2 regions of the Burkholderia cepacia complex sp. TUM26381 genome follow, and region 1 is predicted to be linked to the other one. Evidence: riboswitches for the same ligand, from Rfam matches in the RefSeq annotation. Region 1 holds a riboswitch; the other holds the start of a gene.
The links. A riboswitch is a leader RNA that binds a small molecule or an ion and turns the genes downstream of it on or off. The one in region 1 is predicted to bind cobalamin.

Region 1 (9,134 bases):
GGCCACCCACGCGTCGCGATTGCCGCCGGACAGGATCACCTGCAGCACCGGCGCGTCGCCGGCAAGCACGTCGTGTTCGGGGCTGTCGATCGCGCCGGCCGCGAACGCGGTCGTGTTCAACACGAGCGCGACGCCGTGCGTGTCGCAGAGCTGCGTGATGACCTCGCGGCTCACCGCATCCTTCAGCGACGTCACCGCGATCGGCAGCGGATTCAGCCCTTCCTCGACGAGCGCATCGGCCAGCGCGTCGAACACGGCCGTGTTCGCGGCCTGCCAGTGCGCGCGATAGAACAGGATCGCGACGACGGGCGCGCCGGGCGTCCAGCGCGGCTGCCAGTCGTCGACGCTCGCGCGGTCGCGCGCCGGGTGATACAGCGCGGCGGCCGGCAGCGGGCGCGGCAGCTCGGGGGCGTCGCCGAACCCGAGCGTGTGGAATGCAATGCTGCGCAGCAGCGCGTCGGCGTTGTGTACGCCGCCCTCGCGCAGATAGCGCCACCACAGCCGGCACAGATCCGGCGTGACGGTACTCTTCGCGACGAGGTTCGGATCTTCCTGCAGATCGCCCGAGAACATCGCGAGCTGCTGCCCGCGCTTCGACGCGAGCGACACGGCCTGCTCGATCCCGTACGGCCAGTACGCCTCGCCGCCGAGATGATCGATCACGACCGTCTTCGCGTGGCGCAGCACGTCGTCGACATAGAAATCGACCGACGCCGGCTGGCGCAGGAACGTGACGTTCGCGAGCCGCACGCTCGGGAAACCTTCGGCCAAGTGCGGCACGACGCTCGCGAGCAGCGACAGCGTCGTGTCGGCCGAACTCAGGATCACGATGTCGGCCGGCTGCTGGTCGATCCGGACGACACCCTGCGTATCGTCGACGAAGCCGCCCGGCGTGGTGCGCAGCAGATGCATCGTGCGTTACGCCTGTTGCAGCTCGGCCGCGCACGCGGCGTCGAACGCGCGTTGCAGTGCGGCCGCGTCGAGATCCTCGCCGATCAGCACGAAGCGGCTCGCGCGCGTTTCGCCGTCCTGCCAGCGACGGTCGAAATAGCTGTCGAAACGGCGCCCGACCCCCTGGATCACGAGCCGCATCGGCGCGCCGGGCAGCGCGGCAAAGCCTTTCGCGCGGTAGATCGTGTGCGCTTCGACGACGCGCTGCAGCGCGGCGATCGTCGCTTCGCGCGTGCCGGCGTCGCCGGACACGACCACCGAGTCGAAATCGTCGTGATGGTGATCGTGATCGCCGTCGTCAGCCGAGCCGTGATGGTCGTGACGCAGGTGGATCGTTTCTTCCGACGCCGATTCGAGGCCGAGCAGCATCGCGAGGTCGAGCTCGCCGCGCGTCGCGCGCACGATCTTCACCTGCGGCGGGATCTCGTCACGGATCGCGGTTTCGATCTGCGCAAACTCCGCGTCGCCGACGAGATCGGCCTTGTTCACGATCACCAGATCGGCCGACGACAGCTGATCGGCGAACAGTTCGTGCAACGGCGATTCGTGGTCGAGGTTCGGATCGGCGCGGCGCTGCGCGTCGACGGCCTGCGGGTTTTCCGCGAACTGGCCGCTCGCGGCGGCCGGCCCGTCGACGACGGTCACGACCGCGTCGACCGTGAAGCTGTTGCGGATCGTCGGCCAGTTGAACGCCTGCACGAGCGGCTTCGGCAGCGCGAGGCCCGACGTCTCGATCAGCACGTGGTCGATGTCCGCGCGGCGCTCGACGAGCGCTTCCATCACCGGATAGAACTCTTCCTGCACGGTGCAGCACAGGCAGCCGTTCGCGAGTTCGTACAGCTGGCCGGACGCTTCGCCCGGCGCGCCGTCGGCGTCCTCGCAGCCGATGCCGCAGCCCTTGAGGATCTCGCCGTCGATGCCGAGTTCGCCGAATTCGTTGACGATCACCGCGATGCGGCGGCCTTCGGCGTGTTGCAGGATGTGGCGCATCAGCGTCGTCTTGCCGCTGCCGAGAAAGCCCGTGACGATCGTGACGGGAAGCTTGCGTAGGGTCATGGAATATCCAGGGTCGTAAGGGAGAGTCAGGCCGAGATCGTCACGTCGATCTCGTCGTAGCGCTTTAACCGGTAGATCAGGGCCGACACGAGCCAGCATGCGAGGAACAGGCCGATCACGACATAGCCGAGCATGCCGAAGTGCGACGCCACCATCGACGCGAAGTCCCACACCGGGCCCTGCAGCGACAGCTTGTCCGCGAGCAGCGCGAGCACCTCGATGCCGCCGATCAGCGCGGCGACCAGCACCGACACGAAAGTGATCGTCATGTTGTAGTAGATCTTGCGGATCGGCCGCACGTACGCCCAGCGATACGCGCCCATCATCAGGATGCCGTCGGTCGTGTCGACGAGCGTCATGCCGGCGGTGAACAGCATCGGCAGCGCCATCACGGACCAGAACGACAGCCCGCCCTGCACCTGCGCCGCCGAGATACCGAACAGCGCGATCTCGGTCGCCGTGTCGAAGCCGAAACCGAACAGGAAGCCGACCGGATACAGGTGCCAGCTGCGCGACACGAGCCGGAACAGCGGGCGGAACAGGCGCGCGAGCACGCCGCGCTGGTTCAGCAGCATGTCGAGATCGGCGTCGACGATCGGCTCGCCGCGCCGCGCGGCGCGAAAGGTCCGGTAGACGGAAATCAGGATCAGCAGGTTCGCGATCGCGAGCACCAGCAGGAAGAACGCCGACACGCTCGTGCTGATCACGCCGCCCCACGCTTTCATGCTCTCGAAGCGCGCGAGCGACGCGGCCGTGAGCGTCACCACGACCGACATCACGATCACGACCGTCGAATGGCCGAGCGAGAAGAACAGGCCCGCGCCGAGCGGGCTGCGCCCCTCCTGCATCAGCTTGCGCGTGACGTTGTCGATGGCCGCGATGTGGTCGGCGTCGACCGCATGACGCAGCCCGAACACGTACGCGAGCAGCGCGGTGCCGAGCAGCACGGGCTGGACGTGGAAAGCGGCGAATGCCCAGATCCACGCGCCTGCGTTGAAGGCGATCAGCAGCGCATAGATCGCGACGATCTTGCCGCGCAACCCGGACGGACTGTCGTTGAACAGGCGAAACAACGAATCGGGCATGACGCTCCTTGGCGAACGGTCGACATGAAGAATGCCAACACGGCCGTCGCTACGCGGCCCCGCGCGGTCCGGCCCTTCATCGCACCGGAACATGCGCACTCGCGCAGGCGGCCGGACGTCGGGAATCGGGAAACGCTCGGGTGTCGGGCACGCTACGGTCGTGGACGATGCGCCGCCTCCCCGCGGCGCTGAACCCCAATGTTTAGGCCGGTATCCGGACTGACGAACACGCCGCTTCGCCTTCCCGGATGCGCAGGGCATCCAGTGGCGGTCGTCCGCATGCGGGCGGCATGCGGCGAAGCGGCGCTGCATCGCGGCGGGCACGATGCGTTCGCTTACCGTTGCGGGGGCAGCACAGGTTGGCTCGACTGCGACGCAGGCAGGCTCCCTGTTTCCCGTTTAACTGCGCACGCCGGAAGGCGCGCGCGAGCACCAAAACGCGTGCGAGTGTAGGCGGCGGGGGCAGGAGCGTCAAGGCGGCACGGGCCGCGGGACTGCGTTCCGCACCGCCCTCGCGCCGCGCCGGAGACCTTCCGTGGCCGGTTCGCGCGGGCGAACCGTGTGCTATCGTATGCGCCGCGTTCGGTGCTCGCATGCGCATTCCGCGCATGCAGTTAAACGGGAAACAGGAGGCGGATGACCGCCCGGCCTGTGCTGTCCCCGCAACGGTACGCCGCCTGCGCGACGCGCTCCCCGCGCACGCGCCCAGGCCGCCCGCGATGCCACTGCCCTTCACCGGGCGGGAAGGCTGCGGCCTGGCAAGCGGCCAGCCCGGATACCGGCCGACGCAAGGGGCGAGCCCGATGCTCGCCGAACGCCCGATCCGCGGGGGACGGATGGGGTGCGCATTCCGCCCGCGTTCGCGCGGGCTTCGCCCGATCCGTCATGCATTGCCTGTCCGCCGGCCGCCGATGTGCCGCCCGCCTTTTCTTTTCCACTGTTTCGACACGGTGCGTACCGTGCCGCGTGCGATGAGCCGCGCCTGGCTCATCGGTGCCGGCCCCGGCGACGCCGACCTGCTGACGCTCAGGGCCGCGCGCGCGATCGGCATGGCCGACGTACTGCTCGTCGACGATCTCGTGAACCCCGACGTGCTGCGCCATGCGCGCGCCGACGCGCAGATCGAGCACGTCGGCAAGCGCGGCGGCCATGCGTCGACGCCGCAGGACGCGATCGTCGCCGCGATGCTCGCGCATCTGCGCGCGGGCCGTAGCGTCGCGCGGCTCAAGGGCGGCGATCCGTTCGTGTTCGGCCGCGGCGGCGAGGAACTGGCCGCGCTTGGCGCGGCGGGTTTTCCGGTCGAGGTCGTGAACGGCATCACCGCCGGCATCGCCGCGCCGGCCGCACTCGGCATTCCGGTCACTCAGCGCGGCGACGCGCAGGGCGTGATCTTCGTCACGGGCCATGGCGCTGGCGCCGACGAGCCCGACTGGCGCGCGCTCGCGGCCACGCGCATGACGATCGTGATCTACATGGGCATCCGCCGGCTCGACACGATTGCAGCGGCGCTGCGCGAAGGCGGCCTGCCCGGCGATACGCCGTGCGCGGCGATCGAGAACGCGACGCGCCCCGAACAGCGGCACGTGCTTGCGACGCTCGACAGCCTCGTCGAACGCGTCGGCGCGACCGGACTCGGTTCGCCGGCGATCGTCGTGATCGGCCGCGTCGCGGCGCTCGCGGACGATCCGGCGGTGCGTGCGGCGCTCGGCGGCCGCGCATGATGCGTGTCGCGCTCGGCATCGGCTTTCGCGCGGACGTCACGGCCGCGCAACTCGATGCCGCGATCCGCGCAGCGTTGGCGCGTTACCCGGCCGCCGAACCGGCGCTCGTCGCGACGCTCGCCGACAAGGCGCGTGCCCGTGCGCTGCGCACGCTGTGCGCGCGACGCGGCTGGCCGCTCGTCGCATTCGACGCGATGCAGCTGGCGAGCCGTCCCGAACTGGCCGCGAGCGGTCCGTCGGACGCCGCGCTTGCACGCTTCGGTGTTGCGGGCGTGGCCGAGCCCTGTGCGCAGCTTGCAGCGCCGCGTGGCCGCCTGCTGGGCCCCAAGTCCATCCGGGACGGCGTGACGGTCGCGCTCGCCGGCCCGCTCTGAACCCTTTGTTTCGCTTTCGACAGGACGATTTCCGATGAAGACCGATGCCGAATCCCATCAGCGGATGACCGAACGCCGCCGCGCCGGCCACGAGAAGAAACAGGCCGCCGCCACCCACGAAAAGGGGCTGCTGATCGTCAATACCGGCAACGGCAAGGGCAAGAGCACGGCTGCGTTCGGCATGGCCGTGCGCGTGCTCGGCCATGGCATGCGGCTCGGCGTCGTGCAGTTCATCAAGGGCGCGCTGCACACGTCCGAGCGCGACTTCCTCGGCGCGGTTGCCGAATGCGATTTCGTGACGATGGGCGACGGCTATACGTGGAACACGCAGAACCGCGACGCCGATATCGCGACCGCGCGCAAGGGCTGGGACGAGGCGCGCCGGATGATCGAAAGCGGCGACTACCGCATGGTGATCCTCGACGAGTTGAACACCGTGCTGAAGTACGAATACCTGCCGCTCGACGAAGTGCTCGCGGCGCTTGCCGCGCGCCCCGATTCGGTCCACGTCGTCGTGACCGGGCGGCATGCGCCCGATGCGCTGATCGACGCGGCCGACCTCGTCACCGAAATGCGGCTCGTCAAGCATCCGTACAAGGAGCAAGGCGTGAAGGCGCAGCGCGGCGTGGAGTTCTGAGCATGCCCGCCTGCCCCGCGCTGTTCGTCAGTGCGCCCGCGTCGGGCCAGGGCAAGACGTCGGTGACGGCCGGCCTCGCGCGGCTGCACCGCCGGCTCGGCCGCCGTGTGCGCGTGTTCAAGACCGGGCCCGACTTTCTCGATCCGATGCTGCTCGAGCGCGCGAGCGGCGCCCCCGTGCATGCGCTCGACCTCGGGATGGTCGGCGAGGCCGGCTGCCGCGCGCTGCTTGCCGATGCCACGCGCGACGCGGACCTGATCCTGATCGAAGGCGTGATGGGGCTGTTCGACGGCACGCCAAGCAGTGCCGATCTCGCAGCCGCGTTCGGCGTGCCGGTCGTCGCGGTGATTTCCGCGAAGGCGATGGCGCAGACGTTCGCGGCGATCGCGTTCGGGCTCGCACGGTTCAGGCCGGGGCTGCCGTTTCACGGGGTGCTCGCGAACCGCGTCGGCTCGGCACGGCATGCGGAATTATTGCAACAGGCGCTGCCCAGCGACCTCCGCTGGCTCGGGCACGTACCGGCCGATGCGGGCATCGCGCTGCCGGAGCGGCATCTCGGCCTGCACCAGCCGGCCGACATCGACGATCTCGAGGCACGGCTCGATCGCGCGGCCGACGTGCTCGCGCAGACGGCGCTGGCTGAGTTGCCGCCGGCCGTCGCGTTCGCGGAACCGGACGCCGCGGCGCCGCTGCCGCGCGCGCTCGCCGGCAAGCGGATCGCGATTGCGCGCGATGCGGCGTTCTCGTTCATCTATCCGGCGAATCTCGCGCTGCTCGACGCGTTCGGTGCGCAGTTGCGATTCTTCTCGCCGCTCGCCGACGAACCCGTGCCGGATGATTGCGACGCGCTGTTCCTGCCGGGCGGCTATCCGGAACTGCATGCGGCGACGCTTGCGGCGAATGACGAAACGGCACGGACGATTCGCGCGCATGCGGCGGCCGGCCGGCCGATCGTCGCGGAATGCGGGGGGATGGTGTATCTCAGTGAATCGCTGACCGATGCGGACGGTGCGACGACGTCGATGCTCGGCCTGCTGCCGGGGCAGGCGACGATGCAGCGCCGGTTCGCCGCGCTCGGCATGCAGCAGCTCGATACGCGCACCGGACCGATGCGTGGTCACACGTTCCACTACTCGCGGCTCGCGACGCCGCTCGATCCGGTCGCGCATGCGGCACGCCCCGACGGCGTGCGGGGTAGCGGCGAGGCTGTCTATCGCCACGGCGCAATCGTCGCGACGTACATGCACATGTATTGGCCGTCGAATCCGGCGGCGGCGGCGGCGCTGTTCGGCGGCACGGCGTTCTGACCGAAAACCGGCGAGGTGCCGCGATGTCAGGGCTTTTCGCGGCCCGGCGCTTCCGAACGCGACGTGCGGATCACGGTGCCGTCGGGCGAGAAATGCGCGTTGAACATCGCGTCGCCCGATACGCCCCCCTCGGCCCAGTGCCAGCTCCACACCTCTTCATGGCTCAGCGCGTATTGCGCGATCTCGGTCGGCTTGCCGAGCAGTTGCCGCACGTCGTCCTTCGACATCCCGGGCACGACCTTCGCGATGTTCGCCGCCGTCAGTGCCTGCGTGATCGACACGAGCCGGCCGTCGGGCCCGAAATCGAGCATGTAGGTGCTCGTGCCGTATGGGCCGCGCGGATACTCGAACCGCTGCGAGCCGTCGTCGCCCTGCCTGACCATCTCGGGCTTGCCTGCCTGGCGGAGCACGTCTTCGGTCGTCGAGACGCCCTGCTGCAGATGACCGAACGCCATCGGATCGGGCTTGATCGCATTCACCGCGTCGGCCACTTTCCGGTCGTCGCACCCGGCCGCCAGAACGCCGACCGCACAAGCCGTCAGCACGGTCAGAAGCTGTTTTCGCATGTCATCCACACCTGTTTTCATCGAGCCGATCCGGCGTCGCGCGCAGCGTAGCACGCGACCGGTTCCGTCGATGTCAAGGAGCGTCAAATTCACGCGCGTCCTGTCGCGCCCCGTTTCACGGACGCACACGTCGAACGGCGGCGGCGACGCCGCCGCGCTTCTTCTTCAAACCAGGAACGCCTCGGCCAGCTTGACCCAATACGACGCGCCGGCAGGCAGCGCCGCGTCGTTGAAGTCGTAACCCGGGTTGTGCACCATGCAGCCGCCCTCCCCGTCACCGTTGCCGATGATCAGGTAGCAGCCCGGCCGCTTCTCGAGCAGGAACGCGAAATCCTCGCTGCCGGTGAGCGGCACCATCCCGTCGATCAGGTTCGCTTCGCCCACCCATTCGCGCGCAACACTGCACGCAAACTCGGTCATTTCCGCATCGTTGACGAGCACCGGGTAGCGGCGCTGGTAGTCGATCGTCGCGGTCGCGCCGTACACGGCAGCTTGCGCATGCACGACTTCCTTGATGCGCGTCTCCAGCAGGCCGCGCACGTCGGGTTTCAGCGCGCGCACCGACAGGCGCATCTGCGCGCGATCGGGAATCACGTTCGGCGCCTCGCCCGCGTGGATCGCGCCGACCGTGACGATCGCCATGTCGAGCGGCGACACGTTGCGCGACACGATCGTCTGCAGCGCCAGCACGATCTGCGCGCACACGACGACCGGATCGATCGCCTTGTGCGGCACCGCGCCGTGGCCGCCGCGGCCCTGCACGTCGATGACGACGGTATCCGACGACGCCATGAACGACCCCGGCAGGAAGCCGAACTTGCCGGTCGGGAAGCCCGGCATGTTGTGCATCGCGAAGATTGCGTCGCACGGGAACAGCTCGAACAGCCCTTCGTCGAGCATCTTCTTCGCGCCGCCGAGCCCTTCTTCCGCCGGCTGGAAAATCAGGTTCAGCGTGCCCGAGAAGCGGCGCTCGCGTGCGAGATGCTTCGCGGCCGCGAGCAACATCGCCGTGTGGCCGTCGTGGCCGCACGCGTGCATCTTGCCGGCGATCTTGCTCTCGTACGGCAGGCCCGTGGCCTCGTGGATCGGCAGCGCATCCATGTCGGCGCGCAGGCCGAGGCGCTGCGTGCCGGTGCCGACCTTCAACTGCGCGACGACGCCCGTTCCGCCGAGCCCGCGATGCACCGTGTAGCCCCACGACTGCAGTTGCTCGGCGACGAGGTCGCTCGTTGCGAATTCTTCGAAGCCGAGTTCGGGATGGGCATGGATGCGGTGCCGGATCTCGATCATTTCGTCGGCGAGGCCTGCGGGGATCACGCTGTGCGTCACGGTTTCGTCTCCTGTTTCTGCGGGGAATGTGCAGGCAAGGATAGTCGGTTCGCCGGCAACCGGGCAGACGGAAAGTCGTCACGGTAGCAACCTGCAGTTGCCGCTGGT
Region 2 (9,134 bases), on a different replicon from region 1:
GGGTATCGTCACCGCATTCCCGATGCTGACCGTCGGCCTGAAAATTGGCGGCGGCGCGTTCCTCGTGTGGCTCGCGTGGACGATCGGGCGTCAGGCGCCGGCCGCGTCGGCGGTGCAACGCGACCTGCCGCGCACGACCGTCCTGCGCGATTTCCTGACGACGTTCGGCCTCACGCTGTCGAACCCGATGACGATCGTGTCGTTCATCGGGATTTTCGCGGCGCTCGGCCCGCTGCAGGCTGCGCGGGAAGGCGCGATGTGGCCGGCCGTGGCGTGGATGGTCGCCGGCGTGTTCATCGGTTCCGCCACGTGGTGGCTGTGCCTGAGCAGCGCGACTGCGGCGCTGCGCACGAAGCTGTCGTTCGCGTTCATGCACGGGTTGTCGCGCGTGTCGGCCGCCGTCATCGCGGTATTCGGCGCGATCCAGCTGGTCGCGGGTGTGCGCGGCCTGCTCGGGTCCTGACGCGGGGCGCCGTTCTAGCGAGTGCTTGCGGCAGGCAGCGCCGGCAAATGCGCATGCACGAAGCGCGCGATCTCCTGGCTCAGCTCGATGTCCTCCGGCGCACCCATGAACCCGCCGTGCGGCATCCCTTCGAACACGTGCAGCTCGGTGGGCACCTGCGCGCGCCGCAACGCGCGATGCAGGCGCACGGCGTTCGACAGGAACAGGTCGCGCGTGCCGCTCTGGATGAACGTCGGCGGGAAGCCGGCGGCGAAATCGCCGAACAGCGGCGACAGGTACGGATGCGCGAGATCGGCGCCGTTCGCGTACAACAGGTTGTTCGGCATCAGCGACGCGGGCAGCACGACATCGACGAGCCGGTTGGTCTCGAAGCTGTCGCCGGATTCGGTCAGGTCGGCTTCCGGCGACAGCAGCACCAGCGCGGCCGGCAGCGGCAAGCCTTCGTCGCGGGCGCGCAGCACCATCGCGGCTGCGAGATTGCCGCCGGCCGAGCGGCCGCCGATCACGACGTTTTCCGGCGCGTGGCGCGCCAGCACGTGCGCATAGGTCGCGATGCAATCGTCGAGTGCGGCCGGATACGGATGGCCGGGCGGCATGCGGTAGTCGACGCCGTAGCAGCGCATGCCGAGCCGGTCGGCCTGCATTTGCGCGCCGGCGCGGCACGCGGCGCCGCCGCCGACGATCAGTGCGCCGCCGTGCAGGTCGATGTAGGCGCATGCATCGGACACCGGCGCTTCGGGCGTCGCGACATGCACGTCCGCGTGGCCGGCGCGGATCGTCTCGACGCTCGAACGCAGATACCCGGCGAGCTTCTCGACGGCGGCCGCGTAGTGCTCATCGGCGGCCGCCTTCACGCGCATCCACGCGTCGCGATCGTCCAGCGCCGGCATCACGTGCAGCGCATTCAGCGGCACGCCGTCGTTGCCGACGAGTCGTTGCAACGCGCTTCGCGCTTCGTCGCTGATCGATGCCGGGAAAGGCACGACACGGCTCGCCAGTACGACGCCGTCAGGTTTGTCTTTCATCGCTTGAATTCCAGCCGGCGCGTCATGCGGCCGAAGGCCAGTGGCGCAGCATCACGTCGAGCGCATCGAGGCTGCGCGACCACGACGCATCGGAATCCGGCGCGCTGTGCGAGAAGCCGCCGGCGCCTTCGAGCGTCACGTAGCCCATGAAGAAGCCGCCGAGCAGGCGGATCGCATGGGCCTGCTCGGCATCCGGCAGGTCGTAGCTGCGCAGTACGGCCGAGGTCATCCTCACGAGCCGGCCGCCCGCGCTCCCGGCGGCGCGCTCGGCGCTCACCGGATGGCGCGCGGCCGCAAAGCGGCCGGGATGCGCGCGTGCATAGTCGCGATAGACGTTCGCGAGCGCGGCCAGCGCGTCCTTGCCGGTGCGGCCGGCCAGTGCGTCGGTCGCGCGATCGGCGAGCTCCTGCAGCGCGAACAGCGCGATCCGGCTCTTCAGGTCGTCGAAACTCGGGATATGGGAATACAGGCTGGCCAGCTTGACGTCGAAATGCCGCGCGAGCGCTGCGCCGGTGAGCTGTTCGAAGCCGGTTTCATCGGCGAGCTGCGCGCCGGCTTCGACGAGCTTGTCCATGGTAATGCCGGCACGTGCCATGACGGATGCTATGCAGGTTAGTCAAAAACCTAATTCTATTAGGTTTTGCTGCGATGTCAATTTCCCGTGCGTGCCGGCGCCCGCGACGCAGGCGCCGAGGCGACGCGCCGTCAGAACGTGTAGCTGACCTTGCCGAACGCAGTCCGCCCGAGCGTGTTGTAGCCGTACGCGGTCATGTATTGCCGGTCGAACAGGTTCGACAGCGTGGCCGACACCGTCAGGTGCGAATTGATCCGGTACGACGCGCGCAGGTTCACGGTCAGGTACGACGGCAGGTACGTCGTGTTGACCGGATCGTCGAAGGTCGTCCCGCCGTAGTTCAGCGACGCCCCCGTGCTGAGCGCGTGCAGGTGCAGTTCGTCCCACGTGTGGTCCACGTTCAGGCTGACCGTCTGGCGCGGCCGGCGGTTGAGCCAGCTGTCATGGGTCTCGTCCTGCGGATTCAGGAGGCCGATCGCGACGCTCACCGGCGTGTAGCGGCCGATCGTCCCCTTGTACGACAGGTCGATCCCGCGGATATGCGCGCGGCCGATGTTCATCGGCGAATACGTCGCCGGGTTGTACGCGATCAGGTTGCTGACGCGCGTGTCGTAGATCGCGGCGGTGAACGTGCCGTACGACGTGTTCGCGTCGAGCGCGGCCTCGACCGACGTGCTGCGTTCCGGGCTGAGGTTCGGATTGCCGTAGCCGGGGTAGTACAGGTCGTTGAAACTCGGCAGGCGGAACGCATTGCCGTACGACACGCGCGCCGTATAGACCGGCGTGATCGCCCACGACAGCGCGACATTGCCGGTGTTCACGCCTTGCCCGGCGATGATCTCGCGACGCCCCGCGAGGAACAGCGTCACGCTGCCGAGCGTGGCCGACTGATGCAGCGAGAACGCGGAGTCGTTGCGCGTCGGTATGCCGCCGGGCGCGTCGATCGGCAGGAACGCCTGTTCGCGCGTGAAGTCGTACCCGAGCTTGCTCTCGCCCGATAGCGGCAGGCCGAACAGGTGGAACCCGCGCTCCTGATGGGTCAGGGAGGTCGACGTGCTGATGCGCTGCGAATTGATCTGGTCGGTCGGGATGGCCGGATCGCTCGCGTAGAGGAATTGGCGATCGTTCGCATAACCGAACGACTGGTCGAACTGCGTATCGGGCGTGATGTCGAGATGGAACGCGAGACCGGTCGTCAGCTGGTGATCGAGCTGGCGGTTCGGATAGCCGCTGTTGTCGTAGGACAGGTCGGAGCGGTGATACAGCGCGAACGTCGAGACCGACCAGTTGTCGCGCGCGTAACCGAGGCGCGCATCGAGATCCTGCGCGTGATACGGATTGCGGCCGTCCTCGTGATACGGCAAGACCGGCCGCGTCGAATCGATGCCGGCCGTGTTGTACGTGTGCAGGCCGAGCGAGTAGGTGAGCCCGCCGAGCGCGGCGAGCGGCCCGGTCGACGGCACTGTGCCCGACGTGCGCAACTGCGTGTCGAACGTCTTGTTCGACCCGCCGCCGAACGACACGGTGGTCTGGTTCGGCTGGCTCGACGAGCGGCGCGTGAACAGCTGCACGACACCGCCCATCGCGTTGGCGCCGAACGACGCGGCGGCCGGGCCCGAGATCACTTCGACCCGTTCGAACGCTTCCGTCGGCAGGTCGGCCCACGGCGCGATGCCGGTGGTGGGCGAGCCGATGCGGATGCCGTCGATGAACACGGCGACCTGGCTCGCCGACGAGCCGCGGATGCTGACCGATGCGGACGAACCGGGGCCGCCGTTCTGCGAAACGGTCACGCCGGGCAGCGTCGCAAGCGCCTGAGTGATGCTCGGGTCGCTCGGCGACAGCCGGTCGAGGTCGGTTCGCGTGAGGACCTGGGTCGTCGCATAGCGCCCGTCGAACGATTCGGGCAGGCGACGCGTGTCGGTCACGCTGATCGTCGGCAGGTCGACGCTTTCCACCGGCTGGGGCGGCTGCTGGAGCGCGGTGTCGCCGGCGGCATGGGCGATCGGGGCGAGCAGCGCGGTGGCGGCGGACGTGGCGAGCAGATGGCGAATGTTCATGAGACAGCGGGAGAAGGCGTGTTGCGCGTACGGCGGTCGCGAGCGAAGGGCGGGCAGGTTGTGCATGCCGACGGCGTGTCGGTGCGACGCTTCCGGCTGGGAAGCGGATTCGGGAACGAAGGGCATCTGACGGATCCTGAGGTCGGGTCGTCCATGCAACGGGCGACCGCCAACGGCGGTGCTTGCGCATCGGGACACCCCGCCCGGTGCGGCTGCTGGACCTCGGGTCGATGGCAGGTCTCCTGGCTCGCGGGTCGTCATCCGTGCAGGCCTTCCCGGTTTCCCAGTGGCATGCAGTGGCACGGATTCGCCGCTCACAGTTGCGGGGGCAGCCGCAGTTTCGAGGCGTTGCCCCTCCTGCGTTCCCTTTTGATCCCGTCTCCGGGAACCATCAGCGCGCAAGGGTAATGGCGTGCGCTCGGGCGCGTCAATTGCCGCGCCGCGCGGGGATGCGAAAAAACGTCATTACCCGGCAACTGCTTTCCGAATCCTTTCGCTTATGCGCCGGTGTCGTGTTTTTCGTCTGAAGAATCGGGGTGATCGGGCGCCCAGCGCTCGCGCCGGAACCGGCTCGGCGCGACGCCGGTCCAGCGCACGAACGCGCGCCGGAATGCTTCTTCGCCGCCGAAGCCGAGATACGCGGCCACGCGCGTAATCGGCCAGTCCGTCTCGTGCAGGCATCGCCGTGCCGCATCGGCCAGGCATTGTTCGCGCAGCACGTGATAGCCGCTGTCTTCCGCCGCGAGCCGCCGCCGTAACGTCGCGTCGCTGACGCCGAGCCACGCGGCCAGTTCCGCGAGCGCCGGCAGCGCCTGTTCGCGCGCGAGCGCCGCATCGAGAAAACCGCGCACCTGCTGCGCCCATGACACGACGGCCGGCGCCGCATCGATCAGACGAAACGGAAAGTCGACGAGAAACGCGTCGAGCTCGCCCGGCTGCCGGATCACGCGGCAATCGAGCCGCGTCGCGTCGAACGCGAAGCCGTAGGTTTTCCGGCCGACGTCGACCGGCGCGTTGAACAGCCCGAGCAGCGGCACCGCGTCGTCGCGGCGCGGATGGCCGAGCCACACGCCAGTGGGCCGCAGCGGTTGCCCGATCAGCCAGCCGAACAGCTGCAGATAGCAGAACAGGCCGGTCAAGTCGACGAGGCATGCGGCCGGGCTGCGCGTACGACGCAGCGAGTCCATCCGGAACGTCGCGTGGCCGTCGCGCACCGCGAGCGACAGCACGCCGGCGCGCGGCGTCAGCATCTCGCAGAAGTCGCGCGCGCAGCGGATCGCGTCGGCGAGCGTCGCACAGCTCAGCAGGCAGCGGCACATCAGGTCGACTTCCTGCTTGCGCATCGGCGGATGGCCGTTGCCGCGCGCGACCTGCGCCTCGAGCCGCACGATCGCGTCGCGGTACAGCGCGACGAAGCCGCCCGGCGTCGTCGCCGCTTGCTGCGGTTGCGCCGTGCGGTCGGCCGGCGGCGCGCCGCTGCGCGTGAGTTCGCTCAGCAGGCGCGCGTCGAGACCCGGCAGCACGCGTCCGCTCGCCGGCAATACACGCTGTTTCATGAGTCTCCCGATCTGATCGCTGCGACAGGGGCCGGTGAGCGGGCCGGTAGGGGTTCTTGAGCTGCCCCCACGCAAGAATGCTATCCACGCCGGCCGGCTTCGGCCTCGCCGGAACGGCGTAGGCCGGCCAGCCATCCCGACCCGAACGACCACGGACGATACGCGAATGATCCAGATCGTAGACGAAATCACGCTCGCGCCCGAGCGCATTCCCGACGTGCTCGCGCTGCTGCGCGACCGCTATCTGCCGGGCCATGCGGCACGCGGATTGACGGCGGCCGGCCGCTGGGTGTCGCCGCCCGTCGCGGTGCCGGGGCAGCCGAGCACGCTGTGGCTGACGTGGCAGGTCGACGATGCGTATTCCTATTACCGGATGCGCGCGATGACCGATGGCGACGTGGTGGCGTTCTGGATGGCGGTCGACGGGCTGTGCGATGCGCGCCGCCGCCATGTGATGACGGACGCGGACACGCCGCTGCCCGCGCTGACGGAGGCCGACCATGCGGCATGACACCGCGCAGGTATTCGTTTTGACGGATCACGCTGCAAAAGCGATCGAGCACGCATTGCGCGAGGCCGCGCAGGCGTTGCCGGGCGCGAAACGCGTGACGCTCGCGCGCAATCTGGAAGGCTGCTGGGGCGCGGGCGACTACACGCTCGATGTGCTGCGCGAGGAACGATCCGCCGATTCCGCAGCCGATTTCGCCGCACTGGCGCAACTGCCCGGCATTGCGCGCCTCGACGGCGCGGCGTGCCGCGCGATCGGCGGCGGCCTGCGCGAACCCGCGTTACGCGACGGCGTGTGGCGCACGCTGATGTTGCGGGTACGCCCGCAGGCAAGCGAAGCACAGGTTGCCTCGCTCGAGCACGAACTGCTGCACATGCCCGCGTTCATGCCAGGCATCCGCAACTGGCGCCTGAACCGGATCGAAACCCCCGGCGCCTGGACGCACGTGTGGCAACAGGAATTCGCGCAGGTCGACGATCTGCTCGGCGAGTACCTGCTGCATCCGTATCACTGGGGCTGGGTCGACCGCCGGTTCGATGCCGAAAGCCCCGACTGGACGGTCGATGCGATCTCGCATGCGTTCTGTCCGCTCGCGTCGAGCCTGCTGGCCGACACGGCGGCGTGAAGCGCCGCGCACACCCAACCGACAACACCACTGGAGACACGAAGATGCGAGCGCTTCTGATCGACCGCGTCGGTCATTCCGACGCCTTCCGGCTGGCCGACGTGCCGGCGCCGAAACCGGGCCCCGGCGACGTGCTGATCCGCGTCGCGTACGCGGGCGTCAATCCCGCCGACTGGAAATGCCGCGAAGGCTTTCTCGGCGCGTTCATGCAGTACACGTTCCCGTTCGTGATCGGTTTCGATGCGGCGGGAATCGTCGAAGCGGTCGGCGACGGCGTCGCCGGGTTCGAACCCGGCATGCGCGTGTTCGCGCAGACCGACGTTGGCGCGGGGCGCTGGGGTGCGTATGCGGAATACGTCGCGGTGCGCCACGACTCGGTCGTGCGCTTGCCCGACGCGGTGAGTCTTGCGGAAGCGGCCGCGACGCCGACCCCCGCGCTGGCCGCGTGGGCCGGCCTGTTCGACGACGGCGGGCTGCGTGCCGGACAAACCGTGCTGGTGCATGGCGGCGCGGGTGCGGTCGGCACGTTCGCGGTCCAGCTGGCGGCGCAGGCCGGCGCGCGGGTCGCGGCAACGTGTTCGGCGCGCAACCGCGACACGGTCGAATCGCTGGGCGCAGAGATCGCCATCGACTATCGCGCCGGGAACATCGACGCCGCCATCCGCACGTGGGCGCCCGGCGGCATCGACCTCGTGCTTGACGCGGTCGGCGGCGGCACGCTGCCCGATGCGCTCGACCTGCTCGCACCGGGCGGCACGCTCGTGAACATCATGACGCTCGCGGCCGGCGACGCCGAACGGTCGGCCGCGACCGGCGCCGAAGCCGCGCGCCGCGGGCTGCAGGTCGCGCTGACCTACAGCCGGATGCCGAGCGGCGCCACGCTCGCGTCGATCGCGGAACGGCTCGGCCGGCGCGCGTTGCGCGTGCCGCGCTTCGACAGTTTCCCGCTCGAACAGGCGGCCCGCGCACTCGATCTCGTTCAAACGGGCGAGGCGAAAACCAAGTTCGTGCTGCACGTTGCGGATATCGCGGGCTGAACAACACGCATCGAAATGACTGGAGACATCATGACCGACACCCCATCCCGGATCCTCGCGGGCAAGTGCGCGCTCGTGACGGGCGCGAGCCGCGGCATCGGCCGCGCGATCGCGCAGCGCCTCGCATCCGAAGGCGCGACCGTCGTCGTGACGGCGCGCAGCCTCACGCAATCGGCCAGCACCGCCGGCACGCTCGCCGAAACGGTTGCGCTGATCGAACAGGCCGGCGGCCGTGCGATCGCGCTTGCGGGCGACCTGTCGGACGCGGCCGAGCGCGACGCGCTCGTCGGGCGCGCGGCGCAGGCCGCCGGCGGCCTCGACATCCTCGTGAACAACGCGGGCGTGGCCGACTACGCGTGCGTCGACGCGATGCCGATGACGATGTTCGACACGACGATCGAGCACTATCTGCGCATCCCGTTCGCGCTGGCGCAGGCCGCCATCCCGTTGATGCGCGCGCGCGGCGCGGGCTGGATCGTCAACGTCGGCTCGGTGACGGCGCTGCCGCCGCTGCGGCCGTTCGACGATTTTTCGCGCGCGGGCGGCGCGACCGTCTATGCGGCGGTGAAGGCCGCGCTGTCGCGCTTCACGCAGGGGCTCGCGGCCGAACTCGAAGCCGACGGCATCGCGGTGAACCTCGTCGCGCCGAGCACCGCGATCCGCACGCCGGGCGCGGCCCGCTACATCCCCGAAGGCTATCCGACCGAGGACGTCGCGTATCTCGCCGAAACCGCCCTCGCGCTGTGCAGCCTGCCGGCGCGCGAACGCACGGGCCTCGTCACGCACAGCCTGCATTTCCCGCTCGCGCAGCAACTCGCGGTGCGTTCGCTCGACGGCCGCACATCGTTGCCGCCACCGGTGATTCCCGAGTATGCGCATCCCCTCATCGACCCCACAGGACGCTGACTGACATGACGAATTCGATTTGCTTCGACGGCGGCACCGCCGTGATCACCGGCGCGGCCAGCGGCATCGGCAGCGGGCTGGCGCGCCATGCCGCGGCGCTCGGCATGCGCGTCGTGCTGGCCGATCTCGACCCGGCGAAACTCGACGCGTTCGCCGCGACGCTCGATACCGACGTCCTGTGCGTGCCGACCGACGTGAGCCGGCCGGAAGCGGTCGACGCGCTGGCCGAAGCCGCATGGCGGCGCTTCGGCGGCGTCGACCTGCTGTTCAACAACGCGGGCGTGATGGCGACCGGCTTCAGCTGGGAAATCACGCCGGAACGCTTCGAGCGCAGCTTCGCGATCAACGTGCACGGCGTGCTGAACGGGATCCGCAGCTTC

Region 2: linked by a shared signal. The riboswitch ahead of ACWMMN_RS23730 (TonB-dependent receptor domain-containing protein) and the one ahead of ACWMMN_RS08505 (HoxN/HupN/NixA family nickel/cobalt transporter) in region 1 are both predicted to bind cobalamin.

What each region holds. Positions count from the first base shown of each region.
Region 1 is NZ_CM172006.1:1,810,803-1,819,936, reverse strand. Features, by position in the region: gene cobN (cobaltochelatase subunit CobN) at 1-912, opposite strand, end outside; gene cobW (cobalamin biosynthesis protein CobW) at 919-2,007, opposite strand; gene ACWMMN_RS08505 (HoxN/HupN/NixA family nickel/cobalt transporter) at 2,034-3,092, opposite strand; cobalamin riboswitch at 3,281-3,544, opposite strand; cobalamin riboswitch at 3,658-3,893, shown strand; gene cobA (uroporphyrinogen-III C-methyltransferase) at 4,004-4,813, shown strand; gene ACWMMN_RS08495 (cobalamin biosynthesis protein) at 4,810-5,187, shown strand; gene cobO (cob(I)yrinic acid a,c-diamide adenosyltransferase) at 5,222-5,824, shown strand; gene ACWMMN_RS08485 (cobyrinic acid a,c-diamide synthase CobB) at 5,827-7,131, shown strand; gene bamE (outer membrane protein assembly factor BamE domain-containing protein) at 7,158-7,697, opposite strand; gene ACWMMN_RS08475 (M20 aminoacylase family protein) at 7,863-9,026, opposite strand.
Region 2 is NZ_CM172007.1:1,551,293-1,560,426, forward strand. Features, by position in the region: gene ACWMMN_RS23715 (LysE family translocator) at 1-463, shown strand, start outside; gene ACWMMN_RS23720 (alpha/beta hydrolase) at 478-1,488, opposite strand; gene ACWMMN_RS23725 (TetR/AcrR family transcriptional regulator) at 1,511-2,062, opposite strand; gene ACWMMN_RS23730 (TonB-dependent receptor domain-containing protein) at 2,194-4,122, opposite strand; cobalamin riboswitch at 4,338-4,530, opposite strand; gene ACWMMN_RS23735 (AraC family transcriptional regulator) at 4,620-5,678, opposite strand; gene ACWMMN_RS23740 (hypothetical protein) at 5,845-6,189, shown strand; gene ACWMMN_RS23745 (Dabb family protein) at 6,179-6,811, shown strand; gene ACWMMN_RS23750 (NADP-dependent oxidoreductase) at 6,856-7,848, shown strand; gene ACWMMN_RS23755 (SDR family NAD(P)-dependent oxidoreductase) at 7,879-8,754, shown strand; gene ACWMMN_RS23760 (SDR family NAD(P)-dependent oxidoreductase) at 8,760-9,134, shown strand, end outside.